Regions from separate parts of the Lysinibacillus sp. JNUCC 51 genome, predicted to be linked through region 3. Evidence: predicted binding sites of a transcription regulator. Region 3 holds the regulator's gene; each other region holds the start of a gene.
The links. The regulator LexA, encoded in region 3, represses DNA repair genes until DNA is damaged. The targets are predictions, from matches to a motif close to CGAACATATGTTCG.
Positions count from the first base shown of each region.

Region 1: the regulator LexA is predicted to act here: its motif matches at 6,125-6,138, upstream of parE (DNA topoisomerase IV subunit B).
Region 2: the regulator LexA is predicted to act here: its motif matches at 2,532-2,545, upstream of ruvA (Holliday junction branch migration protein RuvA).

Region 1 is NZ_CP065545.1:4,902,977-4,913,909, reverse strand. It holds gene JNUCC51_RS23795 (hypothetical protein) at 202-438, shown strand; gene JNUCC51_RS23790 (MFS transporter) at 448-1,218, shown strand; gene JNUCC51_RS23785 (hypothetical protein) at 1,191-1,490, shown strand; gene parC (DNA topoisomerase IV subunit A) at 1,699-4,131, opposite strand; gene parE (DNA topoisomerase IV subunit B) at 4,128-6,104, opposite strand; gene plsY (glycerol-3-phosphate 1-O-acyltransferase PlsY) at 6,798-7,400, shown strand; gene JNUCC51_RS23765 (HesB/YadR/YfhF family protein) at 7,420-7,710, shown strand; gene JNUCC51_RS23760 (spore germination protein) at 8,186-9,733, shown strand; gene JNUCC51_RS23755 (Ger(x)C family spore germination protein) at 9,748-10,933, shown strand, end outside.
Region 2 is NZ_CP065545.1:3,866,867-3,877,799, reverse strand. It holds gene queA (tRNA preQ1(34) S-adenosylmethionine ribosyltransferase-isomerase QueA) at 1-827, opposite strand, end outside; gene ruvB (Holliday junction branch migration DNA helicase RuvB) at 845-1,849, opposite strand; gene ruvA (Holliday junction branch migration protein RuvA) at 1,868-2,488, opposite strand; gene JNUCC51_RS18680 (phosphotransferase) at 2,603-3,400, opposite strand; gene JNUCC51_RS18675 (LysM peptidoglycan-binding domain-containing protein) at 3,471-4,418, opposite strand; gene JNUCC51_RS18670 (transcription repressor NadR) at 4,560-5,093, shown strand; gene JNUCC51_RS18665 (thiol-disulfide oxidoreductase DCC family protein) at 5,448-5,837, opposite strand; gene pheA (prephenate dehydratase) at 5,862-6,737, opposite strand; gene JNUCC51_RS18655 (ACT domain-containing protein) at 7,309-7,764, opposite strand; gene obgE (GTPase ObgE) at 7,789-9,078, opposite strand; gene JNUCC51_RS18645 (Spo0B domain-containing protein) at 9,084-9,611, opposite strand; gene rpmA (50S ribosomal protein L27) at 10,122-10,421, opposite strand; gene JNUCC51_RS18635 (ribosomal-processing cysteine protease Prp) at 10,418-10,774, opposite strand; gene rplU (50S ribosomal protein L21) at 10,791-10,933, opposite strand, start outside.
Region 3 is NZ_CP065545.1:1,073,552-1,084,484, forward strand. It holds gene JNUCC51_RS05575 (HAD family hydrolase) at 1-599, opposite strand, end outside; gene JNUCC51_RS05580 (serine hydrolase domain-containing protein) at 620-1,606, opposite strand; gene JNUCC51_RS05585 (hypothetical protein) at 1,725-2,072, shown strand; gene tkt (transketolase) at 2,100-4,094, opposite strand; gene JNUCC51_RS05595 (DUF896 domain-containing protein) at 4,404-4,637, opposite strand; gene JNUCC51_RS05600 (GNAT family N-acetyltransferase) at 4,847-5,359, shown strand; gene JNUCC51_RS05605 (YneB family resolvase-like protein) at 5,595-6,263, opposite strand; gene yneA (cell division suppressor protein YneA) at 6,260-6,574, opposite strand; gene lexA (transcriptional repressor LexA) at 6,736-7,353, shown strand; gene JNUCC51_RS05620 (gamma-glutamyl-gamma-aminobutyrate hydrolase family protein) at 7,577-8,299, opposite strand; gene JNUCC51_RS05625 (prepilin peptidase) at 8,395-9,147, opposite strand; gene JNUCC51_RS05630 (DUF2339 domain-containing protein) at 9,926-10,933, opposite strand, start outside.

The DNA of each region.
Region 1 (10,933 bases), 1.3 Mb from region 3:
ACCCAATAAAATTAGGAACCTCAAAAAACTGGGCGGCATCTATAGACAATATTTTTTTCCACATGAAAAATAGTTTGGATGATTTCCTTTTTGACTCCCCTAGCTATGCAGGCCTCAATTAGGAAAACATAAAAAGAGTAAATGAGACCACCACTTCCTTTATCGGAAAAGCGCTTACTTATTATACGAGGAGTGATTTATATGAAATTGAGAGATATCCATCCCAACATCAAACTTCGCCTAGTCATGCAATTTCTAGGCGGCCTTATTTCTATGGCTGTTATACCTTTTCTGGCAATTTATTTTACTCAAAATATCGGAGCTACTAAAACGGGTATTATTCTTATAATAATAGTGATTAGCGGGGGCATTGGAGGATTTATCGGAGGGCATATTTCAGATAAAATTGGGCGAAAAAAAATAATGATTTATGCTTAAATTGGTATATTGCTTTCGTATCTGTTTATAGCACTTTGTAATTCACCTTGGTTTAACCTTCCATATATTTCTGCCGCATTCTTTATCATCAATATGTTTTGTGGAGGAATGTTTCAGCCAGCCGCACAAGCTATGATTATTGATGTTACTAATTCCGAGTCGAGAAAGCTTGTATTTACAATTAGCTACTGGTTGGGGAATTTATCAACTGCAATTGGAGGAATCATTGGCGCATTTCTTTTTAAAAACTACTTATTTGAGCTATTTATTGGGATTTCACTAATTTCATTGCTATCTGTATTCATGACCATATTCTTTATCACAGAAACCTACTTACCAGAACCTTCATCTAAGACTTCTTCTACTCATAAGAAAGAATTTTCACTAGTAGAGATGTTTCAAACCTATTCAACCGTTTTAAAAGATAAGCTGTTTATGTTTTATATTTTAGGAGCAATCTTGATCTTTACCTTGGAACAGTCTTTATCGAACTATATTGGGATTCGTCTTGATAAAGATATACCCCAGCAATCAGCTTCATTGTTTGGTATTGATTTCATCGTGGACGGCACAAAAATGCTTGGTTTTCTCCGAACAGAGAATACTATTCTTGTAGTTCTCTTATCAAGTGTTGTATTATTCTTATTTAAAAAATGCAGTGATCGCTGGACTCTTGTTACAGGAATGCTAATTTTTTCAATATGTTTTAGTGTTTTGCTTCTTCAAATAACCTGTTGTTTCTTTTTATCGCCATGTTTATTGGAACAATTGGTGAGTTGATGTATATCCCTATTAAACAGGCGATGATAGGAGAACTTGCCCCATCAAACGCTCGTAGCACCTATATGGCTTTTAATAGCTTGACTATGTACGGAGCAATGATTATATCTTCGTTATTAATCATTATTGGAGAGTGGATTCGCCCCATATATATGAGCGGACTACTCCTTATTCTCGGATTAACTGGTACATTTTTGTACTACATAATAACAAAATCGCTATACGCTAAAGTTAGTGAACAGAATGAAAGAAAAGTACCTGTTTCATCTTAAAGGTTGTTTTTCCACCTATTTCGGAAATCGGTCGATATTATGTAATAAAACTTAGATTTTCTAACGACTTTATTGTTTTATTTAAGTTCGGGAATTTGTAACATTACAATCCCCCTTCTTAGATTGTAATATTACACTAGCACCAAGCTCATCGGTTTCCATATAACTGAAAATAGCCCAGTGCTCAAAGGAGCATGGGCTATTAATGTTATTTCTCTTCTTTTTTGACCGCAAAGACATTTGAAATGGCACCGTCTGTAGATATATCCACTTTAAAGGAGCCATTTGAATGGCGATCTGCTCGAGTTAATGCTTGCACATCAAGGATCTCTTGCATACCTTTTTCCGTTTCAATCATTAACTGTTCCTCATCAGTTACCTTAACTACAGCTACGATACGATGTGGGTTCGCTTTTAATTCTGTTAACACTTTTAAGCCGCGTTTTGCACGACTCGTCATCTCTACCTCGGCAACATTCATTTTCTTCACAGCACCGCGATGCGTCACAATCGCAACATATGCCGTGTCGTTTGGCGGTAAAACATTGACGCCGACTAATGCTTCTCCGTCTTTCAGTGTAATCCCTTTGACGCCACCTGTTTTTACGCCAGTTACCGGTAATTCCTCCATTGGGAAACGAATAGCATAGGCAGTATCTGTCGTTAACATTAATTCTGCATTGTCTGTCACAATACCTGCAAATATCATTTCATCGCCTGACTTAACATTCATCGTTTTTATTGGCTTCGAATAACGTGTAACAGCGTAATCCGCTAAAGGTGAACGTTTGATTTGTCCATCTTTCGTAGCCGTTAAAATATACGTATTGGCCTGTTCGAATGTCTCAAATCCATATACAGCTATAATAGATTCATCTTCCCCAGTCGGCACAATACTTGAAATATGCTGCCCAAGATCCTTCCAACGAATATCAGGTAGTTCATGAACAGGCTGATAAATATAATTGCCTCGATTTGTGAACAGCAGAAGATGATGCTGTGTATTTAAATTGGCTTCATATAATAAATAGTCGGAATCCTTCATCGCAAAATCCTGACCATTCGAAGCTGCATGTGAACGTGTAGATGTACGCTTAATATAGCCATCCTTTGTGACAGTCACTACAACCTCTTCACTTGGGACAAGGACATCTAACGTAATTTTGATTTCTTCAATTTCTTGTTCGATTTTTGAACGACGTGGCTCCGCAAAGCGCTTTTTAATGTCGAGTAGTTCTTGTTTAATAACACGAACAAGTTTTGCTTCACTATTAAGAATACCTTCAAGCTTAGCAATCAATTTATTTAACTCTTCCTGTTCAGCACGTAATTCTGTAATATCCGTATTTGTTAAACGGTATAATTGTAAACTAACGATTGCCTCTGATTGTACTTCTGTAAAGTCAAACTTCACCTGTAAATTCGTTTTCGCATCTCGTTTATCATTAGAAGAACGAATTGTTGCAATGACTTCATCTAAGATGGACAGTGCCTTGATCAAACCATCAACAATATGCGAACGATCTTTAGCTTTTTGCAAATCGTAAATGGAGCGGTTCGTCACGACTTCCTTTTGATGGGCTATATAAGAATCCAGTAACAATGGCAATGTCATCATTGTCGGACGACGATTATGGATAGCAATCATATTAAAATTATAAGCTACTTGTAAATCAGTTGTTTTGAACAAATAGTTTAATATTCCTTGGCCAGGAACCTCTTTTTTCAGTTCAATGACAACACGTAGGCCTGTACGATCCGATTCATCACGAATTTCCGCAATTCCTTCAAGTCGTTTATCTACACGTTGCTCATCGATTTTCTTCACAAGATTTGCTTTATTAACGTCATACGGTAATTCCGTAATAACAATTTGCTCTTTACCACCTTTAATTGGCTCAATGACTGCTTGCGCACGTACTATGATTTTACCGCGTCCTGTTTCGTATGCTTTTTTAATGCCATCAACACCTTGAATGATACCACCTGTAGGGAAATCAGGCCCTTTAATAACGGTCATTAATTCATCAACAGTAGTATTTGGGTTATCTAAACGCATAAGAACACCGTCTAGCACCTCATCAAGTGCGTGAGGAGGGATGTCCGTAGCATAGCCTGCCGAAATACCCGTTGAACCGTTGACTAGTAAGTTCGGGAAACGAGCGGGTAAAACAGTTGGCTCCATATCCTGATCATCAAAGTTTGGTACAAATTCAACAGTTTTCTTGCCAATATCGCGTAGCATCTCCGCCGCTATAGCAGACAGTCTTGCCTCTGTATAACGCATCGCTGCTGGTGGGTCACCATCAACGGAACCGTTATTTCCATGCATTTCGATAAGCATATGACGCGCCTTCCAATCCTGACTCATACGCACCATTGCTTCATATACTGAGCTATCACCGTGTGGGTGATAGTTACCTATAACATTACCGACAGTTTTTGCTGATTTACGGAATGGTTTATCGTTCGTATTGCCCTCTGTAAACATCGCAAATAAAATACGTCGTTGCACAGGCTTAAGACCGTCACGTGCATCAGGCAACGCGCGGTCTTGAATAATATATTTACTATAGCGACCAAAACGGTCACCCATAACTTCTTCTAAAGGTAAATCTTGAAATTTTTCCGTACTACTCATGCTTGGTCCTCCTCTTGTTGGATGAATTCATTATCTAAAATATTTGAATCATCCTCCATACCGAAGTCTACATTCGCTTCGATCCATTTACGGCGTGGCTCTACTTTATCGCCCATTAATGTTGTCACACGTCTTTCAGCACGTGCACCATCCTCAATTGTTACACGAATTAATGTACGCGTTTCAGGGTTCATTGTCGTATCCCACAGCTGGTCAGCATTCATCTCACCAAGCCCTTTATAACGCTGTAATATGTAACCCTTTCCAACTTTTTTAATGGCCGTTTGTAAATCATTTTCGGTCCAAGCATATTCAATCACTTCTTTTTTTCCAGTGCCTCTTGATATTTTATAAAGTGGTGGTAGTGCGATAAATACCTTTCCAGCTTCAATCAAAGGTCGCATATAACGATAGAAGAACGTTAACAGCAGCACTTGAATATGCGCACCGTCAGTATCAGCATCGGTCATAATAACGACTTTATCATAGGATGAATCCTCGACAGAGAAATCTGTTCCGACACCAGCACCAATGGCATGGATAATCGTTGAAATCTCCTCATTTTTCATAATATCCTGCAGCTTTGCTTTTTCCGTATTTATAACTTTACCACGCAATGGTAAAATCGCTTGGAATGTACGGTCTCGACCTTGTTTTGCAGAGCCACCTGCAGAGTCACCTTCGACTAAATACAGCTCGTTTTTCGCCGCATTTCGAGATTGTGCAGGTGTTAATTTCCCTGAAAGAATCGTACTGCCTTTTTTGCTTTTTTTGCCGTTTCGTGCATCTTCACGCGCTTTACGAGCCGCTTCACGTACTTGTTGCGCACGAATAGCTTTACGCACAAGAGATGCAGACAATTCAGCGTTTTCCTCAAGCACATATAAAATTTGCTCCGAGACAACACTATCTACTGCCGATCGTGCCTCACTCGTCCCTAACTTACCCTTCGTTTGCCCCTCGAATTGTAGTAAATGTTCTGGTATACGAACAGAAACAATCGCCGCTAAGCCTTCTCGAATGTCTGTCCCTTCAAGATTTTTATCTTTATCTTTTAACAGACCAATTTTTCTTGCATATTCATTAAAAACACGTGTTAACGCTGCTTTAGCACCTGTTTCATGTGTCCCACCATCTCGTGTACGTACATTGTTAACAAATGAAAGGATTGTTTCTGAGTAACCATCATTGTATTGGAAGGCGAATTCTACTTCAATTTCGTCTTGAATCCCTTCAACATACTTTACAGGATGAAGTACATCTTTCTCCTCATTCAAATACGCAACGAAAGCTTCAATGCCGTTCTCATAAAAGAAAACATCGCCTTTGCCTTCCTCGCGTTCATCGATTAACTCAATTTTTAAGCCTTTTAATAAAAATGCTGACTCACGTAAACGTTCTGCAAGCGTATCATAATTGTATTTTGTTACAGAGAAAATCGAATCATCCGGTAAAAAATGGACAAGTGTTCCTGTCTGTTTTGTTTGTCCAATTTCTTCTAATGTCGTCACAGGATGGCCACCGTTTTCAAAACGTTGACGATACTTTTTACCATCGCGGTGAATCGTTACTTCTAAATAAGTGGATAGAGCATTAACAACAGAAGAACCTACACCATGTAAACCACCACTTGTTTTATAGCCACCCTGTCCGAATTTACCACCAGCATGTAAAACAGTGAAGATAATCTCTGGAGTTGGTTTCCCCATTTTATGCATACCAGTTGGCATTCCACGGCCGAAGTCTCGAACGCTGATACTTTGATCTTTATGAATTTTGACAATGATATGAGAACCAAAGCCAGCCAGTGCTTCATCCACCGCATTATCGACGATTTCATATACAAGGTGATGAAGTCCACGGCCATCTGTAGAACCGATATACATGCCGGGTCGTTTTCGTACCGCTTCTAATCCTTCTAATACTTGAATGGCGTCATCATTATAGACGCTTGGTGACTGTTTATTCGCCAAAAATTTCCCCTCCAAAAAAACAAACGCATGTTCTATTTATATTCTCTACCTAATAATAATAGCATTTCCTGTCAATAGCTAGTGACAGGCCCAATAAATTTTAAAAATTTCTTCACAGCTTTATCGTTTTGAGCTTTTTACCGGAAGAAAAAGTTGCAATAGTTGTTTCAATATGTATTACTAACTTTCCTATTCCCCTTGACGCAGGATTATAAACATTAGTTGCATAAATAAAACAACATATGACTAACTTCTGCTCATCACTCTTTTTCAAAACGATACTAAACGCTGAAGGCTTTAACTTTCATTCAAAAGCATTTGAATATTCTCTGAAAAATATACAGGTACAGTAATAGATGGGTTTCTTCTGTCTAAAGAAGATTCATACTAGCTTACTCTAGAAATTAAAGATAGACTTCTATTCTACCAAAGGAATGAGTGATTGACAAAATTGCCATTTTACCTATATTTTTAGAAAGTGCTTTCATGCTGACTACATAAATCATGTCAAAAAGACTAACCTACATTCAAATACATCTAAAAATCCTTGAAAGATAGTTATCTTTTGTAATGAATTCAAGATACACTAAGAAATCTCCTTCATGACATTGTAGATTATACAGAAAAAGTGTAGAATTATTGATACATATTATTAGTACCAAGTAATAATCAATGAATGAAAGGAGTCCAAATATGCTAAATGGACTTATTATTTTATGTGCTTATCTAATCGGCTCGATCCCTTCTGGGTTATGGGTAGGCAAAATTTTTTATAAAACTGATATTCGTCAACATGGAAGTGGTAATCTAGGTGCGACAAATACTTTTCGTATTTTAGGAAAAAAAGCAGGAATAGTCGTAACGATTATGGATGTCTTAAAAGGTACAGCAGCCGTTTTACTCGTAGCTCTTCCTATATTCTCTGATGTCTCTATCCACTCACTAATACTTGGACTAGTAGCCGTAATCGGTCATATGTTCCCGATTTTTGCTGGTTTCCGTGGAGGAAAAGCGGTAGCAACATCAGCAGGAGTTCTCTTAGGATATTCATGGCCTCTATTTGTCTTACTATTTATTGCTTTTATTGTAACATTAAAAATAACGAAGATTGTAAGTTTAACTTCAATGATCGCCGCTTTAGTAGCACTTATTTATTCAATCGTTTATTATTTTGTTACAGGCGACTTTGCGCTGGGCATTTTAGTAGCTTGTTTATTTACCTTTATCATATACCGTCACCGAGCAAATATAGCACGCATTAAAAACGGTACTGAACCAAAGGTGAAATGGCTGTAACAAAGAGAGGAGCATTCTAATGAATATCGTACTAACAGATGAAGCCCTACAATGGTTTAAAAATGAGATGGAAGTAGAATCCGGAGATACTATTCGTTTTTATGCAAGATACGGTGGTTCCAATCCTTTTCACGAAGGCTTTTCTCTTGGTATGACACGAGAAGAACCAATCAACATTGGTGTAAAGACAGTTATTGACGATGTTACCTACTATATAGATGAAAAAGATTTATGGTTTTTCAATGATCATAGTTTATATGTAAATGTGGATTCTACAAATGACGAATTAAAATATGAGTATAAAAAATAAAGCAGTGTTTCCTTTCGTTCATACGAAGGGAACACTGTTTTTTTTATCAATTATGCCTCGGCATAATTGTGTCCAGAATCGGCTTTGTGCTTAGGCTTGCAAATGTTTTATGTGCGAAAGCGCAGCGGCAGCAACAAATGTTTTTTGTGCGAAAGCGCAGCGGCAGCAACAAATGTCTTTTGTGCGAAAGCGTAGCGGCAGCAAAGTGTTTTTTTCTGTGCGAAAGCGAAGCGACAGCAACAACAGGATGTAGGTCAGATAGCCGTTATCGCATGGAAGCGATGATTTTAGGCTAACATCCTTTTAAGAACTCCTTTCCGATTCAGTGACATCCGCCGTAGACTTTAACTTCTTTCGGCGGTTGTTTGGAAACCCACCCGCTGAAAGAAGTTAATTGAATTCTATTCCAACCTTGGTTTATCTTCTCTCAAAATTGTACATTCTATAGTTATGTAAATCTTGAGGAGGAATGAAAATGTCTATTTCTAAAATTACTGATACCTCCCAAAACCACGACGAACTGTATAGTTCTCTTTCTCAAAATTTGAAGATAATTAAAAATGCACTCGGGAATAGTGATGACCTGATCATACGAGAAATTACCGTTGGAAAAGCTGAAAAATATGCGTTCGCGATCATCTATGTAGATGGCTTAACCGATAAGATAAGCATTTCTGAATCTGTAATTGATAAACTAATGCTTGATATTGAGGCAAGTCAGGAGACAGAAACAGACAAGATTATTCGCTATTTAAGGGATTCTTGTTTAACAGTCGGCGATGTGAATGATATTTTCAATTTTTCAACACTATACAATTCGATTTTGAATGGTGATACGGTCATCTTATTAGATGAATCTTCAACTGGTATCGTGACAAGTACAAAAGGTGCTAAAGATAGGGCTGTTATGGAGCCTTCAACAGAATCGGTCATTAGAGGTCCAAGGGAATCCTTTACGGAAACATTGCGTACAAATACGGCTCTAATTCGTCGGAAAATTAAAAGTCCTAATCTATGGATTAAGTCCCGTATTGTCGGTGAAGTAACAAAAACAGATGTTGCTGTTATGTATTTAAATGACATTGCGAATGAAAAAATAGTTGCAGAGGTTCTTTCTCGATTAGATCGTATTAATATTGATGGTATTTTAGAAAGTGGCTACATTGAAGATTTCATTCAAGATTCCAAATTCTCGATATTCCCTACAATTTATAATTCAGAACGACCTGATGTTATTGCTGGTGAAATATTAGACGGAAAAATTGCAATTCTAGTGGACGGTTCACCGTTTGTCTTAGTTGTACCAGCTCTATTTACATCCTTTTTACAATCTGCTGAGGATTATTATCAGCATTGGATGATTAGTTTCCTTGTACGTATATTAAGGTTTTTCGGAATTAGCCTAGCTTTGGTGGCACCATCGCTTTATGTAGCTATCACCACCTTCCATCAAGAAATGCTACCAACTCCTATGCTGATCAGTGTTGCATCTCAACGAGAAGGAGTCCCCTTCCCCGCTGTTGTAGAGGCACTCATTATGGAGGTTGCATTCGAGGTGTTACGAGAAGCGGGTCTTCGAATGCCTAGAACCATTGGACCAGCTGTATCCATTGTTGGAACATTAGTGATCGGTCAAGCTGCCGTAGAAGCTGGAATTGTATCAGCCGTAATGGTTATTATTGTAGCATTAACAGCCATTTGTAGCTTTTTATTCCCCGCTTATGGCTTATCTAATACCGTTCGTGCTCTTCGTTTTCCATTAATGATTTTAGCATCAATTGTTGGATTGTTTGGTGTAATGTTAGGCCTTATGATCATCATCCTACACATGTGCAGCATACGATCTTTCGGTGTTCCATATTTAAGTCCATTCGGCCCATTAATTTTACAAGATCAAAAAGACGCGCTAGTGTTGTTCCCTCGTAGAGCATTATTGACTCGACCACGTTTAATTAGTCAAAAAAATACTGTCAGGGGTCATAAATATTTTAATACGAAAAAAAGGAATCAATCGAATATGTAAATGAGGAATAAACCATGTCAAAAATTAAGGCGATATGTTTACTAATGATTCTTTCTTTGCTTTTAAGTGGTTGTTGGAGTAAGCGGGAACTCAATGAATTAGCGATTGTGGCAGCATTAGGAATAGATAAAGTAGATAATGAATTTAAAATAACTGTTCAAGTTGTGGTTCCTGGTGAAATTTCCTCTAAACAGCCTTCTTCAGGACGATCACCAGTTATTACCTATCACTCAACAGGTGCGACGGTCTTTGAGGCAATTAGAAAAATGACAACAGTAACAGCTAGAAAACTTTATTTTGCTCATCTTCAAATAGTTGTGCTCGGAAACCAATTGGCAGAAGAAGGAATTAACGAATCGTTAGATTTGATTTCAAGAGATCATGAATTCAGAAATGATTTCGAAGTTATCGTTGCCCATGAAGCAACTGCCGATGAAGTTTTAAATGTATTAACACCTATCGAAAAAGTACCCGCTAATAAATTACTAAATTCTCTAAAAACGTCAGAGAAAACTTGGGGTACAACCGAATCCATTAAAATTGATGAATTAATCAATACTATAAATAATAAAACAACAAGTGTAGTCATTTCTGCCATTGAAATAGAAGGGAATAAAAGTGTTGGAATGGAGCAAACGAATGTTAAACGATCGAAATCTCCTGTGCTATTAAAGTACAAGGGCTTAGCTGCTTTTAAAAAAGGTAAACTCATTGGGGTTTTAACGGAAGAAGAGAGTAAAAGCCTAAGTTTTATAAGGGACAAAATACAAAGTACAATTGAAATTCTTGCTTGCCCCAAAGGAGATACGTTAGCAACAGAGATTACGCACTCGAAGACGAAAATAAAAGGTAAATTTGAACATGGGGCTCCCAAAATCGAAGTTCTTATAGATGTTAACCAAAATGTTGGAGAAGTTCTATGTAAAATAGACCTTACGAAAGAAAAATCGATTCACCTCATAAATAAAAAAACAGAAGAACTTATAAAAAAACGAATCGAAGAAACAATCCGTTCAGTTCAGCAAAATTACAGGGTCGATATTTTTGGTTTTGGTGAAGAACTTCATCGCACAAATCCCAAAGAGTGGAAAAAAATTAAAAAAGACTGGCTAACGATATTTCAAGAACTACAAGTGAAAGTTGATGTACATGTCAACACAGAAGGAGTAGGAACGATGGAAAACTCATTAGTGAGTAAGA
Region 2 (10,933 bases), 2.3 Mb from region 3:
TGTTCTGCTCGCACTTCGCCTCCATATTTAGAACCGATAGTTTCTAATGTACGTGTAGAGGTTGTACCAACTGCAATCACTTTTCCACCATTACTCTTTACTCGGTTTATGATAGATGCTGTTTCTTCCGTTACACTATAAAATTCGGAATGCATTTCGTGATTTTCAATTGAATCTACACTTACAGGACGGAAAGTTCCAAGTCCCACATGTAAAGTGATAAATACAACTTCGACCCCTTTTGCTTTTACTTGATCAAGTAATTCTTCTGTAAAATGCAGGCCTGCAGTCGGCGCTGCAGCTGAGCCACGCTCTTTTGCATAAACGGTTTGGTAACGATCCTTGTCCTCTAATTTTTCACGAATATATGGAGGTAGTGGCATCTCACCAAGTTGCTCTAAAATTTCATAAAAAATCCCATTATATTTAAACTCAAATGTACGCCCACCATGATCAAGCTCTCCTGTACAAGTAGCTGTCAGTAAGCCATCTCCAAATGTTACAACTGTGCCGACTTTTACACGTTTAGCTGGTTTAACAAGTGTTTCCCATTCATCTGTACCTGCCATTTGCTTTAATAGCAATACTTCTATATGAGCACCAGTTTCCTCTTTAACGCCCATTAAACGTGCTGGTAAGACTCTTGTATCATTTAACACAAGGCAGTCTCCCGCTTGTAGCTCATCTAAAATATGAGCAAAATGATGATGCTCTACATTTTTTGAGCCTGGCGTCACAACCATTAAACGACTAGCTGTTCGGTCCAAAAGTGGTGTTTGTGCAATAAGCTCTTCTGGCAATTCAAAATCAAAATCTTCTACACGCATGAAAATACTTCCTTCTTCTAGGTTTGTTGGGGATATTCATATCCAAAATGTTCGTAGGCTGAATGTGTTGCCACACGTCCACGTGGCGTACGCTGTATAAAGCCAATTTGCATCAAATATGGCTCGTACACATCTTCAATCGTTACGCGCTCCTCACCAATAGATGCTGCCAGCGTATCTAAGCCTACAGGGCCACCACGGAAGCGCTCAATCATATTGGTCACAAGTTTATGGTCAATATGGTCAAGCCCTCTAGGATCGACTTGTAATAGCTCAAGCGCTTGCTTAGCAAGACCCTCCGTTATCATACCATCTCCGAGCACCTGTGCATAATCTCGCACTCGTTTTAGCAAACGGTTGGCAATACGAGGTGTTCCACGCGAGCGTGTCGCCATTTCAAGTGCTGCTACTTGCTCAATCTCAACATCAAATAAATGCGAACTACGTACAACAATTTCTGCAAGTGACGTATTATCATAATACTCCAATCTCAATAATACGCCAAAGCGATCCCTTAAAGGTGCTGATAATGCGCCCGCTCTTGTTGTTGCACCAACGAGTGTAAATGGCGGTAAATCAAGTCGTACAGAACGTGCCTCAGGGCCTTTACCAACGACAATATCTAGACAAAAATCCTCCATGGCAGGGTAAAGCACCTCTTCTATTGCACGAGGCAGGCGATGGATTTCATCGATAAAGAGCACATCCCCTGGCTCCAGTGAGCTTAAAATAGCTGCTAAATCTCCAGGACGTTCGATCGCAGGCCCACTAGTCATGCGCACATTGACATTCATTTCATTAGCAATAACAGCAGCTAATGTAGTTTTCCCAAGTCCAGGCGGTCCATATAACAGCACATGATCTAAACTTTCCTGACGAAGCTTTGCCGCTTCAATGAAAATTTGTAAATTCTCCTTTACCTTATGTTGACCAATATATTGTGCTAATCTTTGTGGCCGTAAAGATAATTCAAACTGTTCATCATAGCTACCTGCCTCACTAGCCATCATACGTTCAGACATGTACTTCCCCCCCTTTCACTATTTTAGCTTTAATAGCAATTGTAAAGCTTGTTTCATAAATGCATCTGTTGTTTCAAGCTTGTCGTTCTCTTCGAGTTGTGGACGTATTTTTTCTAATTCTTTTTCAGAATAACCAAGTGCCATTAAGGCAAGAGTAGCTTCTTCAAGCTCATGTTTATATGGATTTACACCAAATAACGGTAATTCATCTTCTGTACTTGGCAACTCAATAGTATCCAGCAATCCGCCGAGTTTACCTTTTAAATCCAAAATCATTTGACGTGCAGTTTTCTTACCCACACCAGGAAACTTTACTAAAAACGATTCATCTTCTCGTTCAATGGCACTGATAACCTGTTGCGGATTCCCAGTAGCTAAAATAGCAAGTGCACCCTTCGGTCCAATTCCTGACACTAAAATAAGCTTACGGAACAGCTCTCGTTGGTCTAAATTTGGAAAACCATATAACACTTGTGCATCCTCACGTACATGCAAGTGAACAAAAATTTGTTGCTCAAGCGCAGATGTCCGGAACGCAAATGGATTTGGTGTATTTAGCTGCCAGCCAATCCCTTGCTGCTCAAGGACGATATACTCTGGAGTTATACGCATTACTTGTCCTTTTAAATAATCATACATTCTATAATCCCTCACAATCATCGTCTTCGATTATAGCATATTACGAACGAATGCTCGACAATAAGAAATAACACAAGTAGTCTTGCACATACAAAAATGACCGCCAAAAGACGGTCATTTCTTTATCATTTTATCAATATCGTACCACAGTTTTGGCCAATATGTGAGAGCTCGTTTTGTAAATGGCACTAAATAATCTAAAAATACCAACTGTTGATCTAATGGTAAATCTACTGCAAAAAGCCATTCACGTAATAGCTCATTTGGATATTTTAAACGATGTAGCTTTCTTTTATCTAATCGTTTCAACTCTGGTAGCTCAGCAAATATTTTACCAAGGTCATAATCTACTGCTGGCAATACACGATGCAACCATAAAATATATTCATCATCCGCTTCACCAAGGTGAGCCAAATCAAAATCAATTAAACGTAATTCCCCATCTGAGCACCATAAAAAATTATGATGGACGACATCTCCATGTAGAAGCGTTATTTCTTTTTCATGTACATCTTCCTGAGCGATTAGCTGTAACGATTTCTCGCTATAATGTGAAATTTGATTGATTTCTTCTTTTGTTAAAAATGCACGAAATTCATTCCTTCTGCTCTTAAAACGCATATGACGCATTTGCCATTTTAAAAGCTGTGAATAGGTATGCAAACCTGGCACCCGCTGCCAAGCAATTTTTTTATGTGTATCATGTAACGTATTTAATAGCTTTAGTGATTCCTTCCGATCCTTTTTATGTGCAAAATTAGCACTATGACTTCCTTCTTGCCAATCTTGCACGATTAAATATTCATCATCACTTTTCATTAAAGGTAAGATCAATGAGGGCTCTAGATGTCCAAGCTGTCGATGGATAACCCTTACCTTTTCTGCTATTTCTATTTGCTTTGCTCGTTTCACAAAATAAATTTTGGATTGATATTTATACTTCCAAATATTCGGCTTTACTTCTTCAATGATATACGCTTTTTCACCATCGATAAGGCGTCATCCCGCCTGGGAAATAGTGCGGTGACATCCATTGTCCTACTGACGAATACGGCATATGGCAGTGTGATGGACATGGCATTGGGCATGGTGGCGGACATGGTGGTGGACAGCAACATGGGTCCATTTGCCAATTTGGCATCATGACTGGTTGTGCATGACAACCACAGGGCTGTTCCATTTCCGGCATTTGCTGATATTCAGGGCTCATAGGGAAGAATGGAGATGTACTAGATTCTAAGAAATCCCCAGCAACTTTTTCGCATCCCATATCACATGATGGTTGCTCTGGCATTGTATAAGCCTCAACTTGCGGTTGCATTGGCATCGGCCAATACATATGATGATGCACGGGCTGATGGCAGCTTGCACAATGTGGTACTGCTGGCATTTGTGGCATGATAAAAATCGGTTGCGGCATCGGTGCTGGTGGTGGCGCCTCTGGTTGGGCTACAGGCTGTGGTTGAATTTGAATTGGTGATACAGTTTGCTCTACACTTGGCATGACAACTTGTTGATTCCAGCTAAGCTCAACTGGAGCTGGCTGAGGCATCGGCATTGGCATTGGATATGGAATTGGAATCATCTGTGGTTCTGGCATTGGTGGTGGTGGTACAATGATTGGTGGTGGCGTTGGTCTTTGAACTTCTTTTTCTTTAACGTGCCTTGTAGGTGACTCCTTGTGCATATGTTCTTTGTGCATGTGTTCCTTATGCCCCTCTTTATTTGATTCCCTATGTCCTTCTCTATGTCCCCCCTCTCTATGTCCTTCTCTATGCATTTTTTCAGGTAGGATAATTTCCATGCCCGGTACAATATAATCTGGATTAGCAAGATGCGCATTAAGTCGCTTTAAATCTTCAAACGAAACTCCGTACTCTTTCGCAATCTTCCACAACGTGTCTCCCTTTTGGACAATATGAATACGCAATTTTTTCCTCCCTTCCTCTCTTCGTATCATATGTTCAATGTTTCATTTGGATACAAAAATTTCACGCATGTGGAAATGCTTCATGGTACACTAGTTTTTAAGGAAAACTGCTTCCTTTATTACAGGCAGAGGTGATCTCTTATGAAAAAAATGTTAGGCGAAGAACGCCGACTGCAACTCCTAGCACAACTAAAAAAAAGCACAGCACCTATAACAGGGACGGACCTAGCTAAATTCGCTAATGTTTCTAGACAAGTCATTGTCAATGATATGACATTATTAAAGGCTAGAAATGAACCTATTATTGCAACTAGCCAAGGATATCTTTATATGCATCAGGAACAATTACATCAAACTGTTGAACGTGCAATTCCTTGCTTCCACACTGCAGAGGATGCGGAAGACGAACTTACAACAATAGTTGATTGCGGTGGTACAGTAAAAAATGTTATTGTTGAACACCCAATTTATGGGGAAATTACCGCATCCATTATGGTTTCTAACCGTCATGAAGTAAAAAGATTTATTCAGCGTGTCAACGAAACACAGGCTAGTTATTTATCCGAACTAACAGGTGGTACACATCTTCATGTTATTTCTGCTCCTTCTGTGGAAATTTTAGATTTAATTGAACTAACTTTACAAAAAAAGGGCTATTTAATTGTAGATCAATAATTGAACGAACTTTGCTTCAATAAGGTGGAAAATCAAATAAATGATTAAAAGCTGCTAGCCTCCACGGAGACTTGCAGTTTTTTTATAGAAAACATACGTAAATGTTTAGGGTTTTTAGTGATATTTTTACCACAAAAAATATGATTTATAGTTATTTCATTTGTTTCTTATTTATGGCCCCTCTTCAAGAATTGGTAGTGAAATTTATTATAAAGTATAAACCGGATATATTAGTTGATTGGAATGGCGACTGGGCGATTAGTGTCACAAATTAGGCCCTGGACCAAAGCAGCTAAATTACTGTTTCATTTTCCGTTAAAAAAAGCTATCCACATTATTTGGATAGCTTCAAAGTTAGAGAAATCTTTTTCGTTGCGATTGTGTTGGCAATAAACATACTTCTTTTCGTCCAAAAAGACGATATCTATTTTTAGCAAATATTCGATATATTTTATTTCGTATGAATGACGGAATCATGACGAAAATATAAAAAACAGGCCAAAAACTATCTAATCTCCTACAGATTTTAAGTGCTGCTGCGGATTCAAAATATACCTTTCCATGCTCAATTAATATGACACTATCAATATTTTCTGGTACTTCGAATTGTGCAAGTAATGCCTGCCCAGCATCGCTTTGGATGGATGCAAATTGAAAATACTCTGCTTGATCATATTTGATAATAAATTGCACACTACTATCACAAAAATTGCACACTCCATCAAACAAAATAATGCCACCCACAACGATTCCTCCTAGCCACTTTTATTACTCATCCGACGTTAGATAAGTAAAGTATGTACCAAGTGACTTCACCTTGCAACCAAGTGCAGCTAGTTCTTCCATCGCCCCGCGCATCATAGGTTCCTTTTCATCAGCTAATACATCAATCATAAAGAAATAATCACCCAAGCCAGTTTTTAATGGTCGTGACTCGATTTTACTTAAATTTAGCTGTCGCCATGCAAATACTGATAATACTTGATGTAATGCCCCTGAACGGTCCGTTGGCAATGTAATCATGAAAGTTGTCTTCGCCTGTCCATCAGATAATTCTTGTGGCAGTCGTCTATTTTGCTTTGATAATACAAAGAAGCGTGTATGGTTAAAATGGAAATCATGAATATCAGGTTGAACAATTTCTAAGCCATATTTAACTGCTGCCGCTGCATTTCCAACCGCCGCAATGCACTCGTTTGGATTTTCGGATACAAATTTTGCAGCAGCTGCTGTTGATGTCGTTTGATGTAACGGAACATGGCTGAAACGATAAAATAAGTATTTATGACATTGGGCTAGAGCATGTGGATGTGAATAAACACCGGTAATCGATTCCCAATTGTCCTTTTGCGCTTTATTGACCATTAAATGTTGTTGTATTTTTAATAGAAGCTCACCTGTAACGTATAGGGTTGCCTCATGGAATAGATAATCGAGCGTTAGCGATACAGATCCTTCTAAAGCATTTTCTAGTGGTACAACTGCTAAATCTACCTTCCCCTCAGCTACTGCCTCAATACATTCTGGAATTGTAGAACAAGGGATAAGCCACTCATTCGGAAAGGTTGCCTTTGTTGCTAAGTATGTAAATGATGCCTCAGGTCCTAAATATCCAATTCGTTGTTCCCATTGTTGCTCTGTCATTACATCTACCTCCTTCACTACAACTTGTAGCTTTTGATTTTATATTAAATTGGCTCATCACCATAACGTGGTGTTGATTTCCGTTCCGACTGTGCGCTTTATAGCTGACGCTTCGCTTTCGCGCAGAGCAAAGCTTCCTGGGGGCGTCGTGTTGGATGTTGGTCACGAAGGCGTTATCAAAGGAAGTGATGGCTTTAACCTTCGTTCCTCTATTGCTGATCCCCAAGGAGTCGCGCAGTCTCCTCTCCAATCAACTTATATACATGACAACGTTCTAATAAATTTTATCCTCAACTTCTTTTTAAATTTCACTAATGTAAAAATTTAGAATTTTTAGTTTCTGAGAACTCCTTTTATTCTACATCAAATGTCGGTAAGGCATAATATGAAGCTTCCCAAACATTATGGAATCTCTCTTTATGACTTTCTATCCATTTTTTTCTTTCTATGAATTTTCTCTTTTGTTATAGAATAAGGAGCTGTCCCATGAGGCGATGTATTTACATCACATGGGACTGCTCCTTTTGAACTTATTTACATTCTGTCAAAAATTCAAGCTTGCTTTTAGTCATTACAATGCACCAGAACTAATTACTTCCGCTGACTCTACAAAATCTAGACGTTTGAGTTGCTGTATTAAATCATCAAGGTCACATGTCATACTAGTTACATCTAATGACAATGTAACATTAGCTCGTCCTTGAATCGGTATTGTTTGATGGATAGTCAGTACATTGCAATGCGTAATTGTCACTGTTTCTAAAAGCTTTGCAAGTGTTCCTTTACGGTCCTGAAGCTGTACAAAGACTGTTAAAATGCGTTCCTGCACAATTGAGTGAAAAGGAAATACAGCATCACGATATTTGTAAAACGCACTACGCGATAAATCCACCTGCTTTACCGCATCCCAAATGGAAGATACCGAACCACTTGAAAGTAAGTGTTTCGCTTCCAAAGTTTTTTGCATAGCATCCGTTAAAACATCTTCACGAACTAAATAATATCGCTGATTCGCAACATTCTTCATACGCTTCCCCCTAAAACTCTTGTCTTAATCGATAAATTCAAATTCAAACTCTTGCAGACGAACTGTATCGCCATCTTGCGCTCCGCGTTCGCGTAGAGCTTCATCCACGCCCATCGCACGCAATTGACGAGCAAAACGGCGAATACCATCTTCACGGCTAAAGTCAGTCATTTTAAATAGGCGTTCAATTGCATATCCGCTAATAATAAATGTGCCATCATCATCACGTGTAATTTCGAAATCTTCACCTTTTGCTTCATGTTTATACATTACCGTTGCGTCTGATTGCTCTTCTAAATCATCATATAGAGGGAATTCAGGCGTTACTTCAAGTAAATCGGCAATAGCAAATAGCAACTCTTTTAAACCTTGACGTGAAACAGCTGATATTGGGAAAATTTGAACGTCTTCTCCCACTTTTTTGCGGAATTCCTCTAAGTTTTCTTCTGCATCTGGCATATCCATTTTATTAGCAACAATAATTTGTGGACGCTCAGTTAAACGAAGATTATATTGCTTTAGCTCTTCATTAATCGTTAAATAATCCTCGTACGGATCACGGCCTTCCATTCCAGACATATCAATTACATGGACAATAACACGTGTACGTTCAATATGTCGTAAAAACTGATGACCTAAGCCTACCCCTTGGTGTGCTCCTTCAATAAGACCAGGTAAATCAGCCATCGCGAAGCTTCGATGATCGTCTGTTTCAATCATCCCTAAATTCGGGACAATTGTTGTAAAATGATATGCACCAATTTTTGGTTTCGCAGCAGAAACAACAGATAAAAGCGTTGATTTACCAACACTTGGGAAACCTACTAGTCCAACATCTGCTAAAACTTTTAACTCTAATATAACATTTAATTCTTGTCCTGGCTCACCTTTTTCAGAAAGTTCTGGTGCTGGATTTGCCGGTGTTGCGAAGCGTGAATTTCCTCGGCCACCTCGGCCAGCTTTTGCGATAATCGCTTGTTGACCGTGCTCGACTAAATCGGCAATAACAGCGCCTGTTTCTTCATTCATTACGACTGTGCCTGGTGGTACTTTAACGATTAAATCGTCTGCACGTTTACCGTGCATTCCTTTACTCATACCATGCTCACCACGGTCAGCCTTAAAATGGCGTTTATAGCGGAAATCCATTAATGTTCGTAAGCCTTCTTCAACTTCAAATACTACGTTACCGCCATGTCCGCCGTCACCACCAGCTGGACCACCATTCGGTACATATTTTTCTCGGCGGAAGGCAACCATTCCGTCCCCGCCGTCGCCACCTTTTACATAAATCTTAACGTGATCGACAAACATTTAGTTCACTCCCTATTTGCTTTCAATACATATTGCCAGCACGAATTCGTCTGTTCAATTGTTTGAATGTCTAATTGTTTCAAACCTTTTTCGGTGAATGCATCAGCACTCCATAGCCCATTTAGCGTGAATGTCACGGCAAATGTATGATCGTCAACACGTACATCGAGCGCTAAGCTCTGCTCTGTAAATGGATCTAATGTATCATAAACATGCATAACTGTTTTGTTTAAATAGTCTACAACATCCGAATCAATAGTATTTGTGACAGGCTTTTTTATCTCACCGCTTAGCTTCATTGGTAATGAAGGGTAGCGCCAGCCTCCTGTTTGAAGCCATTCTATTGTCCGTGGTAATTGTAGACGATTAAGGATAGAAAGCACTTGTAATTGCTCTGAATACTCTTGAATTAGTTTTTTTGATTCATCAATTCTACCTAAATCTAGATTCATGCGAATAAGCTGAAGTTGATTCACATAATCATGATTTGCAAAACGTAATACTTCACTAATGGTTAGTGATTGATTGTTCATCCCATTCACTCCAATAAAGTTATCCTTACTAGTATAACAAGTTTTGCTGTATTTTTCCCTTAATAATTATGCCTCGGCATAAATTGCGTCTGGAATCGGCTTTGTGCTTAGGCCTGCAAATGTTTTTTGTGCGAAAGCGCAGCAGCAACGGCAACACGGCACGATGTTGGTCACTCAGTCGTGTGTTGTTGTTGCTGTCGCTGCGCTTTCGCACAGATAAAACCGTGTTGCTGTCGCTGCGCTTTCGCACAGATAAATTGCCACTGGACGGCGTTCTTAGACTGAGTTCTTCTATTTCAGCGGATGTTTGGACAAGCGCTGAAAAGTAAAAGTGACTTTAAACGGCATTCATAGAATTCTGTACATGTCGCTACGCTTTCGGTACAAAAGACACTTGTAGCTGCCGCTTCGCTTTCGCTACAGAAAACACTTGCTGAAAGAAGTTATAATTTAGCCAAAAAAAGGACTGCAATAAATGCAGTCCTCCGCTTTATGTTATCTTATAAAAGATTAAGCTTCTTGTGTTGCTGGGTATACAGATACTTGTTTGCGATCGCGACCTAAACGTTCGAATTTTACAACGCCGTCAACTTTAGCAAATAGTGTATCGTCACCACCACGACCTACGTTTGTACCTGGGTAAATTTTTGTACCGCGTTGACGGTAAAGAATTGAACCACCAGTTACGAATTGGCCATCAGCACGTTTAGCACCAAGTCGTTTTGACTCAGAGTCACGTCCGTTTTTAGTAGAACCTACACCTTTTTTAGATGCGAAAAGTTGAAGGTCTAATGCTAATAATAATTTCATCGTGTTCCACCTCCTACTTGGTTGTAGTTGATTTGGATGTATTGTCCGTAATTTTGCACCATAGAATACACTTGGGCAGTCATTACTTGGACAATTAACTGTAGTTTTGCATCAATCTCAGGCTCTAAATCTGATGGTAAATCTACCTTAAGATAGCCTCCACCTTCAGCAGCTTGTTCGACTTCTGGCTGTAATTGTAATAGTGCATAAATAGCATTCACCGTACCTATGGCAATGGTAGATGCTCCTGCACATACTAAATCCTTACCAGATTCATCGTATTCAGCATGTCCTGAAAATTCAAATGCTGACACATGTCTATTTTCATCGTGATGAATCGTAACTTGTATCATTCGTTACACCTCACAATTAAGCGTTGATAGCTTCAACAACTAATTTTGTGTAAGGTTGACGGTGACCTTGTTTACGACGGTAGTTCTTTTTAGCTTTCAATTTGAAAACAACGATTTTTTTCGCACGGCCTTCTTTCACAACTTTAGCTGTTACAGTAG
Region 3 (10,933 bases):
TCTGCATCCGTTAATTCTTCTAGTGAGCCATAGCCATAAGTAACACCGATAGAATCAATTTGATTTTCATGAGCCCCAATAATATCGTATTTACGATCTCCAATCATCATAAATTGATTGTTACTTACTTCATTAAAATGTTCGCGTACAAATGCAATAACTTCTCCTTTAGCTGAGCGTGTCCCATCTAAATTGCTACCTGCTACAAAGTCAAAAAAATGTTCAAGGTTGAAATATTTTAAAATTTGTTCTGCAAATACAGTTGGCTTTGATGTAGCTATTGCTAACTGATATCCATCCTTCTGTAAACTTTCTAATAATGAGGATATATTTTGATACAATTTATTCTCATACATGCCGCTTTGGATAAAACGTTCACGGTAATAGGCAATTGCTTGCTGTATTTGAACATCATCCAACCCATATATTTCTCGAAATGAAACTTGCAGCGGAGGCCCAATAAACGTTTCAAGCTGATCTAGATCTTCCTCAACTATACTAATTTTTTGTAAAGCATATTGAACAGATTTCGTTATCCCTATTTTAGGATCAGATATTGTACCGTCTAAATCAAATAAAACAACGCTATACTTTTTCATTACAAGCTCTCCTTTTACTGTTAAAGAATCGAATGATACACTGTTGAACCAAAATCATGAATATCTTTAATGTAATCAAACCCTTCAGGTGAACCAAAGCTATTAAATCCACGAACTGCCACAATATTTTCATTTGGAATTACTAATAAAGCAACACTTGTGTAACCAAGTAATTGCAAGCTTCCTTGTGGTAATATTGGGCTTAACTCTGTAACCCCTTCTCTCTGTTGAGGCTGAATAAACCAAAAAAAGCCATTAGTGGGCAAGGTCCTTGGTTTAGTATTCGGGGATTGAATTGTCGTTAATAACTGTATGATTTCCTCAGGTATAATTTGTTTTCCATGTAATTTCCCTTTATCAAGATGTACTTGTCCCCACTTAGCTAGCTCTCTTAATGAGCTATACATATTCATTTTGCTACCATCACATACATCGCTTTCATACCAAAATGGACTATCATTATGTATTACTTCTATATGCTGTTCGTTTTTTTCACTGAACCAATTTGATTCAGTAAAAGACAATGTTCGAAATACTTGCTCATCTACAATTTCTGCAAAAGTTTTTCCAGTAACTTTAATAATGACTTTAGCAAGTAATTCTACATTAATATCTCGGTATGCCCAGTTATAGCCTGCTTTGAATTCCTTCATTATTTTTTCATTTTGACGACGTAAACCGTGAGTATGTGTTAGTAGATGTCTAATTGATACATCGGCAAAAACTTTTTCATTTTCTAAATAATCACTTAGTGGATCATCTATTGAGGCAATATAGTTATGATAAATCGCATATGCTACAGCAAAACCTACATATGTTTTACGAACCGAAGCAAGATGAAAAAGAGTATGTGGTCCTACTCTCTTTGTGTCTTGGTGTTGTCCTTGCACGCCAAAATATTCTTCTAGTACGGTTTGACCATGCTTATTAATAATAACTCCCCCACCAGTACAATCTAATTGTGAGAAAGTTTTCTTTACTTGTGTGAGTATAGCTTGTGAGTTCATTTAAATAGCCCTCCTACTCTTCTCATTGTATACCAAACGGAAATTAATACCAGATAAGTTTCTTCACTTAAGAAACCTTTTATTACCATAAACGTTATTATTTATAAGGAGGGGTTGTGTGGATACTCGATTTACTTATAAGCATTTCGTAAATGAAAATACGTTTTCACTTCTTGATCCGATTTTTGAAACTACCCTACTTTTTGCAGTTTTACTACTCATTATCGTGATTATAAAAAAAGTATCTATTTGGTTTTGTATACTTTTTGCAAGCCTCTCGGTAATTGTCACAGGTCAGCTTCTTTGGTTTAGTGGCATTATAGTTGATGAGCTAAATATTGGAGGAAGTTCCAAGGGCTTTTACTGTTTTGTCGTTATGCTGCTAATTCATTGTGCAGCTATTTGGATTTCTTTAGTGAAGTCTTCTAAACATGAAAAAATACCGCAGTACTCAGAGGAGATTTAACCTACTGAGTATTGCGGTATTTATAAATTATAGAGCTTTTACTTTCGCTACAACATTTTCTACTGTGAATCCGTATTTTTCCATTACTAATTCACCTGGTGCAGAAGCGCCGAACTTATCAATAGCAAGAACGTCTCCTTCAAAACCAGTGTATTTATGCCAGCCGAATGATGCGCCCATTTCGATTGCAAGACGTTTTGTTACAGCCTTTGGAAGAACAGATTCTTTGTAAGCTGCGTCTTGTTTTTCGAAGCGATCCATAGACGGCATTGAAACAACTGCCACATCCATACCATCAGCTTTTAGTGCTTTTTGTGCTTCAATTGCAAGTGAAACCTCAGAGCCTGTTGCAATTAAAATGGCATCCGCCACTTCTTTTGTAGCAGGAGACACTGTATAAGCACCTTTAGTAACACCTTCACGTACTGTATCAATAGATGCATCAAGAACAGGTAAGTTTTGACGAGATAATACTAAAACAGTTGGTGTTTTTTCAGATGCTACTGCTAGCTCCCATGCAACTGCTGATTCATTTGCATCAGCTGGACGAACAACAGATAGATTTGGCATTGCACGTAAAGATGCTAGGTGTTCGATTGGTTCATGTGTTGGACCATCTTCACCTACAGCGATTGAGTCATGTGTAAATACATAAGTAACAGGAAGACCCATTAAGGCAGAAAGACGTACTGCTGGACGAACATAGTCAGAGAATACGAAGAATGTACCACCGAATACGTTAAGACCACCGTGAAGTGCCATACCGTTCATAGCTGCACCCATTGCAAATTCACGTACGCCGAACCAAATATTACGGCCAGCATAATCGTCTGCAGAGAAATCTCCAGCGTCTTTCATCGTTGTTTTATTTGAGCCGGCAAGGTCAGCTGAACCACCAAAGAATGATGGTGTTTTCTTTGCAATTGCATTGATTGCATCGCCAGAAGAAGAACGAGTAGCTACTGATTTACCTACTTCATAAACTGGTAATTCTGAAGCGAAATCCTCTGGTAATTGACCATTCATTGCGTTTTCAAATTGCGCTGCTAATTCTGGGAACTCTTGCTTATATGCTTCAAACTTAGCATTCCAAGCTTCTTCAGGTTGTGCTCCTTGTACATTAGCTGCTGCTGCGAATGTATCATATACTTCAGCAGGAATTTGGAATGGCTCGTGTGCCCATTCATAAGATGCTTTAGTTAAAACAACCTCATCTTGACCAAGTGGTGCACCGTGAGAAGCAGCTTTACCTGATTTGTTTGGTGAACCAAAACCGATAACAGTTTTCACTTCGATAAGTGTTGGCTTGCCAGTTGATTTTTTAGCTTCTTCGATAGCTGCGTTAATTGCTTCAACATCAGTACCATCAGCAACTTTTAAATAGTTCCAACCATAAGATTCAAAACGTTTTTGGACATTTTCTGAGAATGATTTTTCTAAATCACCGTCTAAAGAAATATCGTTTGAATCGTATAAAACGATTAACTTTTCAAGTTTTAAGTGACCAGCTAAAGAGATAGCTTCAGCTGCTACACCTTCCATTAAATCGCCATCGCCACAAAGTGCAAATGTATAGTGATCAACGATGTCATGTCCTGGTTTATTGTAAGTAGCTGCTAAATGGCGTTCAGCCATTGCCATACCAACTGTCATTGCAATACCTTGACCTAAAGGACCTGTTGTTGCCTCTACCCCAACTGTATGACCATATTCAGGATGTCCTGGAGTTAATGAATCCCATTGACGGAAGTTTTGAATTTCTTCCATTGGTAAGCCGTAGCCACCAAGATGAAGTAGGCTATATAAAAGCATAGAGCCATGACCTGCAGAAAGTACAAAACGGTCGCGGTTAAACCATTTTGGATTAGCCGGATTATGTTGAAGTTGTTTTGTCCAAAGCGTGTAAGCCATTGGCGCTGCCCCCATCGGTAAACCTGGGTGACCTGAGTTTGCTTTTTCAATTGCATCGATTGACAAAGTTCGGATAGCATTAATCGCTAGTTGATCCGCATGTTGAGTCATTATTTTGTGACATCCTTTCTCGTCCTATATATTGTTCTTATACAGTTTAGTCAACATTGCTTCAGAAAACAATGCTTTTGTTATACTATTTGCCTTTTATAACATACTTTATCATTATTTCAGTATAAAATTGCCCCTCATTATGAAGTAATACTTTTATAAATAAACATTTTCACGGCTTTAGGGCTAGCTGAATAAAAATAATGCCTTCGGCGGTTGTCCTAGATTTTGAAAGGAATTAATTGCTTAAGCACAATTCAAATTTCGGACACAATTATGCCGAGGAGTAATTGCTTTAAATGTGTCACACTAATTTAGAAATTTATTCTTTCTCGCTTGTTTTACTTTTTCTGGAGTTACATCATTTCCTTCAGCATCTACCACTTTTACGTTTTCAATTGTATCACGCATAGTTGCTCTAAAAGTATCCAGATACTCCTTACGTAGTGCTGATCGTTCCTTAGCTTCTGCCTCAGTTAATGTACCACTTTTAGCCTTAGCAGAAAGTTCATTGATTCGGTTAATTTTCTCTTTTGATAACATAGTTACACACCTTTCAGTACATATCATAATGAATATGGTATGCAAAGTATAGCATGTATTCCCCGAAAATGCAGTTATACCAACCTTTCTAGTATCCTTGAATTTTTGAAATAAATACCATAAATTGCATGACTTTTGGAAATTACAAGTGTATAACTAATTTATAGGGTTCCAAAACAACAATTGATTTATGCTTGGAGGAATATAAATTGTTTATCAAAACAGAAAGACTATTAATAAGAGAGTTTGAAATTCAAGATTGGCAAGCTGTCTATGAATATACTTCAAATCCTACTGTAATGAAGTATATTCCCGAGGGCGTTTTTAATGAGGAAGAAGCAAAAAAGTTCGTTTCAGAAAATAACGGTGAAAAAGCAAAACACTTCCCCATTATTTTATTAAGCGAAAATACTGTAATTGGTCATATTGTTTTCCATCAATGTTTTGGTGACCATACGTATGAGATTGGTTGGGTATTGAATCCGAACTATTTCAATAATGGATTTGCATCAGAAGCAGCAAAAGCTGTATTGGACTACGGATTTAAAGAATTGAAACTTCATAGAATTATTGCAACATGCCAGCCAGAAAATACCCCATCCTATCGAGTGATGGAGAAAATCGGTATGAGACGCGAGGGCTATTTTAAAAAATGCATCCCAAATGGAGATGAGTGGTGGGATGAGTATTATTATGCTGTTTTAGAAGAAGAATGGGCATAAGGTAGTTTCAGGGAAAGATGATTGTTTTTCATATTTATAAAGAATATATGAGGCAGAGAGGTAGAAATCGCTACTTCTCTTATTTTTATCGGGCTACTGGATACTGTTCTCCATGATAAATGAATTTTAGTTATTCATTCAAAAGTCTATCCATTACTTCTCGCTCCTTTCCACTTCTAAAGCCTTTAAAAATAAAAAAATCAGCAGGATGATAAAACTCCCACTGATTAAAACGTCATTTTATTTGTTCGCTTCCCTCTTGATGTTCCCGATATCTCCTATGGACAGTAGCTTTACTCACTTCAAAGCCTAGACCTCTAAGAGTCATAGCGATTTCTTCAAAGGTGAAGCCTCGATTACGAAGGTTGACAATTTCTTCTATAGGAACATCCTTACGTTCTTGACCATTTGGATTTCCACGGTTAGATAAATTGTTTTCAGGGCGATAGCCATTTTCAACGGCACGACGCATGCCACGTCTTATTTTAGCATTATGAATTCTGCGCTGGTACTCCTCAACAATTGCTAAAATTTCTAGGAGCATCGTATCCATTTCATTTAATTGTAAAGGTCCCTCATCTCGCATAGAAAAAACATCTGTTTCTGTTTTCTGCAATAAATGCAATACTGCCATTCGAGCATTCCCACGCCCTAAACGTGTTTCATCTTGCACAAATAATGCATTTATTTCTTTTTCTTTTATGAAATCGAGCATTTCTAGTAAACCTTCACGTTCCACATCATAGCCACTATGCTTGTCCTTAAAAACACGTTTGACTTCGTAGCCCTGTACTTTAGCATAGCGCGTTAATTCCTCTTGCTGACGTTCTAACGAGGAAGTTTGTGTCTCTTTTTCTGTACTCACACGGCAATAGACAACAGCCGATTGTTGATTCATTATCATTTTTCGTTTCTCGCAATTTCAATTGAATTTATAGGATAGGGTTGATCACCCACTACTGGAATCACTAGTGATTTACCTGCAATAATTTGTACGTTCGATAATTCATTTTCTGTTTTCACAAGCTTAATCCATTCATCCGTTTTCATTTTACCACGGTATTGATCGGCTAACGACCATAAGCTATCACCATGTGCAATTTCAATTTCTGTGTACGTTACATCGCCTGGATCTGTTATAAAAAGGTATGCTGCAAAAAGTAGACAAGCTCCTAATAAAATTGTAATATGTGGATTTTTCTTTAACCAGTTCATGTTTATAACCCCTTTTTAAGAATGTTTGTTCGGAATGTATGTTCTCATAATAATACGAACAAACGTTTTTGTCAAACACTTTTCGAACCTATGTTTGCTTAAGTGTTCGCATTCTGTTATACTATTAATAAGTAGAATGATTAAAAAAGAGGTGAGCAATAATGAAAAAAGTTTCGAAAAGACAAGAGGCCATATTAGAGTTCATTAAAGAAGAAGTACGAGCAAAAGGGTATCCACCATCTGTACGTGAGATTGGTGAAGCAGTTGGACTTGCTTCAAGCTCAACAGTCCATGGACATTTAGCTCGTTTAGAACAAAAGGGCTTGATCCGACGCGATCCAACTAAACCACGTGCTATTGAAATTTTAGAACCAGAGGATTCTATCCAAAAGCAACATGTTATTCATGTTCCATTAGTCGGAAAGGTTACTGCAGGTTCTCCGATAACTGCTGTTGAAAATATCGATGAATATTTCCCACTACCAGATATTTATGGAACAAGCGAAGATCAGTTATTTATGCTAGAAATTATGGGTGAATCAATGATTGAAGCTGGCATTTTAGACGGAGATTTAGTTATTGTTAAACAAAAATCAACAGCTGATAATGGTGATATTGTTGTAGCAATGACTGAAGAGAATGAAGCAACTGTAAAGCGTTTCTTTAAGGAAAAAAGTCATTTTCGTTTACAGCCTGAAAACGCAACGATGGAGCCAATTATCGTAGATCAAGTTTCTATTTTGGGACATGTTGTAGGTCTATATCGTCGTGTACATTAAAAACATCTCAATATTAAAGTATAAAAAGAGGATTTTATGTTCACAAATGGGCATATACCTCTTTTTCTTATCTTTTGAATGCTATTTTATAAACTAAAAAAGAACCCACTTTAAAATGGATTCTTACACCTAACAGTCTTTAGTTAATTTAAAACAGCTCTTACCCATAACGTGGGATTGATTTCTGTCCAAGCTGTTCTTCATCTTTCTATGCTAAAAAGTTTTATGCCTCTACCTTAAATTTCAAACTTGCATTTACAAATGCAGCAAATAGTTTCTTTGATACTTCATCTCCTGCAATGGCTAGCTCTTCAGGATGCCACTGTACTGCTAGACAAAATGGTAAATCATCATGTACTACCGCTTCAATGATACCATCACTAGACTTTGCTATCACTTTCAACTTTTCTGCTACTACGTTTATTGCCTGATGATGAAATGAATTCACAGCAATTTTTTCTTCTTCAATAATCGCTTTTAATAATGTATCAGGTGATAGATTAACATAATGTGTTGCAACGCCTCTTGCTGCTTGTTGAGCATGCTTTATTAATTTTTTACTATGATACTCACTATCAATATCCTGATAGACTGTGCCTCCAAACGCAACATTTAGTATTTGAAGCCCTCGACAAATTCCAAAAATAGGCATTTTCCGAATATAAGCCGCGTTAATTAAAGCAAGCTCCACAGAATCTCGTTCAGGATGAACCTTCCCTAATTTTGGTGTAGGTTCTGCATCAAAGAGGAATGGATGTACATCATAGCCACCCGATAGTAATAATCCATCCGTCAACGATAAAATTTGTGCTACATCCTCTTCAACCCCAAGTGGAATTATAAGTGGAACCCCCCCTGCTTCAATTATACTTTTGCTATAAGCAGCATTTAATCTTGAGGACAAATCATCCTCCGCAAAAGCCGTTATACCGATAATTGGTTTCATCCTATCCCCTCCATGATCTTTATCTTGCATTAACTGCTGTAAAAGTCTGATTGGTGAAGATTATTAATCGTTGAAGGAATCCCTCACCGGATTAATTACCAAAATCCGAGATACCAATTCATCAACGCATCCCCATAGAAATAGATAATAATAGCTGCTAAAGCAATAGACGGTCCGAATGGTATAGGCATTTTTCTTCCTTGCCCGCGTACCTTTAACACAACTATCCCAACAATCATGCCAATGACAGCTGCTAAAAATAGCGTCAGAATAGCATGTATTGTGCCGAGTACGAGCCCAAGTAAAAAGAATAATTTAATATCGCCACCACCCATTCCACCTCTTGATAGAACAGCTATAATATATAATATTCCAAAACCTACCACAGCGCCAACTATACTGTCCCACCACGGAGATAAAGGAGATATCACACGTCCCGAAACTAGCAATTGTAAAAAGAATAATAGTACCTTATCAGGAATAAGCATATACGCAAAATCCGATACAACAATAATAACTAATAATGAAATTAATAATAGCGCTACGAAAAATTCTGCACTAAGGCCTAATTTCCAATATGCAAAGGCAAATAACACGCCTGTTATAAGTTCCATCAGCGGATAGATCCAAGAAATTTTTTGCCCACAGCTACGGCATTTTCCACCTAAAAATAAATAAGACAAAACAGGCACCAAATCAAGCGCCGTCAACTGTCTCTTGCAAGAAGTACAATGCGAGGGTGGACGCACAATGGACTCCTTCAAAGGCACACGTAAGCCTACTACATTAAAAAACGAGCCAAGAACGAGCCCAATTATTAACACTGTAATTGTATAAGCAATCTCCATTTTTATGTCCTCCTATACTAATAGACGCCCATACATTTGAAGTATGCGCGCCAATCAATTATGCCTCCCCATAATTCCGTGACATCCGCCGGAGGCTCTAAGTCATCACGAAGTTGATCACTCAGTCGTTTCCACAGGACATGGCATTCTTAGACTGAGTTCCTCTATTACAGCAATGTTTTCTGTAGCGAAAGCAAAACGACAAGTACAAGCGTTTGGACACCCGCGAAAGAAGATAAATTATGGTTGTCCTTCATAAAGAACGTTGTTATTTTTAGTTTTTGTCTCATCGCTAAAAAGGTTTGAGGTTGGTACTCCTTGCTTAAAGCTATTAATAGCATAATAGAAGATTTTTTACTACTTATTAATTTATTTTCGAGTGCTACCTCATCAATAATTGTCGCATTGAAATATGGGCACGCGAAATTAGATTTATTGACCTATCACGAGAAGGTAATGGGGATGATAAGTGGTTTATCTTTATTACTTATAGGAATATTGATAATTTAGCTGTTTTATCACTATTATTAGGTATCGCTTTCTCTGTTCCTTTATTCTCAATATGGGGAATTATAAAGGTTTATCAAAAAAGGAGCTTTATTTTTAAATCTTAAAAGTCCTTGTAGAACTAACTTTACGAAATATCAAACATAAAAACAGAGTTGATTCTACATATTTTGTAGATTAACTCTGTTTTTATGTTTTAACAGCAACAATCTTTAAGGAAGCAGCCATAATAAAAAAGAGATTCCAACACTACATTGGAATCTCTTTTCTATTATTTCCTCAACAACCTACCCGACAACAGCAACCCTATCCCACCAATCGCGATAAACAGGACTGCTCGTATTAGTAAGTCTAGTGCTGACAAATCAAAGAATATAAGTTTAATAAACGCAAAGACTAGGATGGCAAAACCTGTTATTCGTAATGTTCGTAAGTGACGTGCGGTGCTAAGCCATAGTGAAATACTTGCTGTTAGGAATAATGTAATCGTCGAGAAGGCAATGCTTAGTTTCCAATCAAGCAAACTGTTATAGGAAAGTTGGGATATGAGACCCAAAATGGATATCATCGTAAGCACAACGCCTGCACTTACAATTGGGTCCAGAAGTTTCTCTATTTGCTCTTGATAGATTTGATAAATGCGCCCCTTCATCAGTAAATCAATCAAAATTGCTACGATAACAGCAATATACACGATTCTTGTTACTATATTTAACCACTCGACACCCTGCATATTGTACGGAATAATTTCGAGCATTATTGTGAAGAGAATGAAAAATACACTAAGTACTGGCGTTAATGCACGCCCTTTGTATTTTGTTGGTACTAGAAGCGATCCCACGAAAAGTAATGCGAGGAAAATACACAATAGATGTGGAATGTTTCCGGCACCTGCAAAGTACGTTCCATCCAGCTTTCCAACATAGGCTAAGAAATAACCAGCCGTAATAACTGCTACAATATCAACCATATACATTTCTTTCATAAACTTTTCAAAGGTTGTCAGTGTCTCTTTTGGTCGTCTTGCATATACATAAATAATTAGGAGATATATTCCCGGCATTATCAAGCTAACATGGTCTATGCTGAAGAATGGTGTCGGCTCATGAAAAATAAAGCTTAAAGCGAGTGTAATTGTAAATGCGAATGAGCCGACAACCTTCATCATACTTACTCGTAATCGTAAACTCATCATAACACCTGCAAAGATGATGAACGGGATGAGCAATTGATCTACGTTCACTGGTAAATTCATAACGAGTAGCGTATTACATAGTGT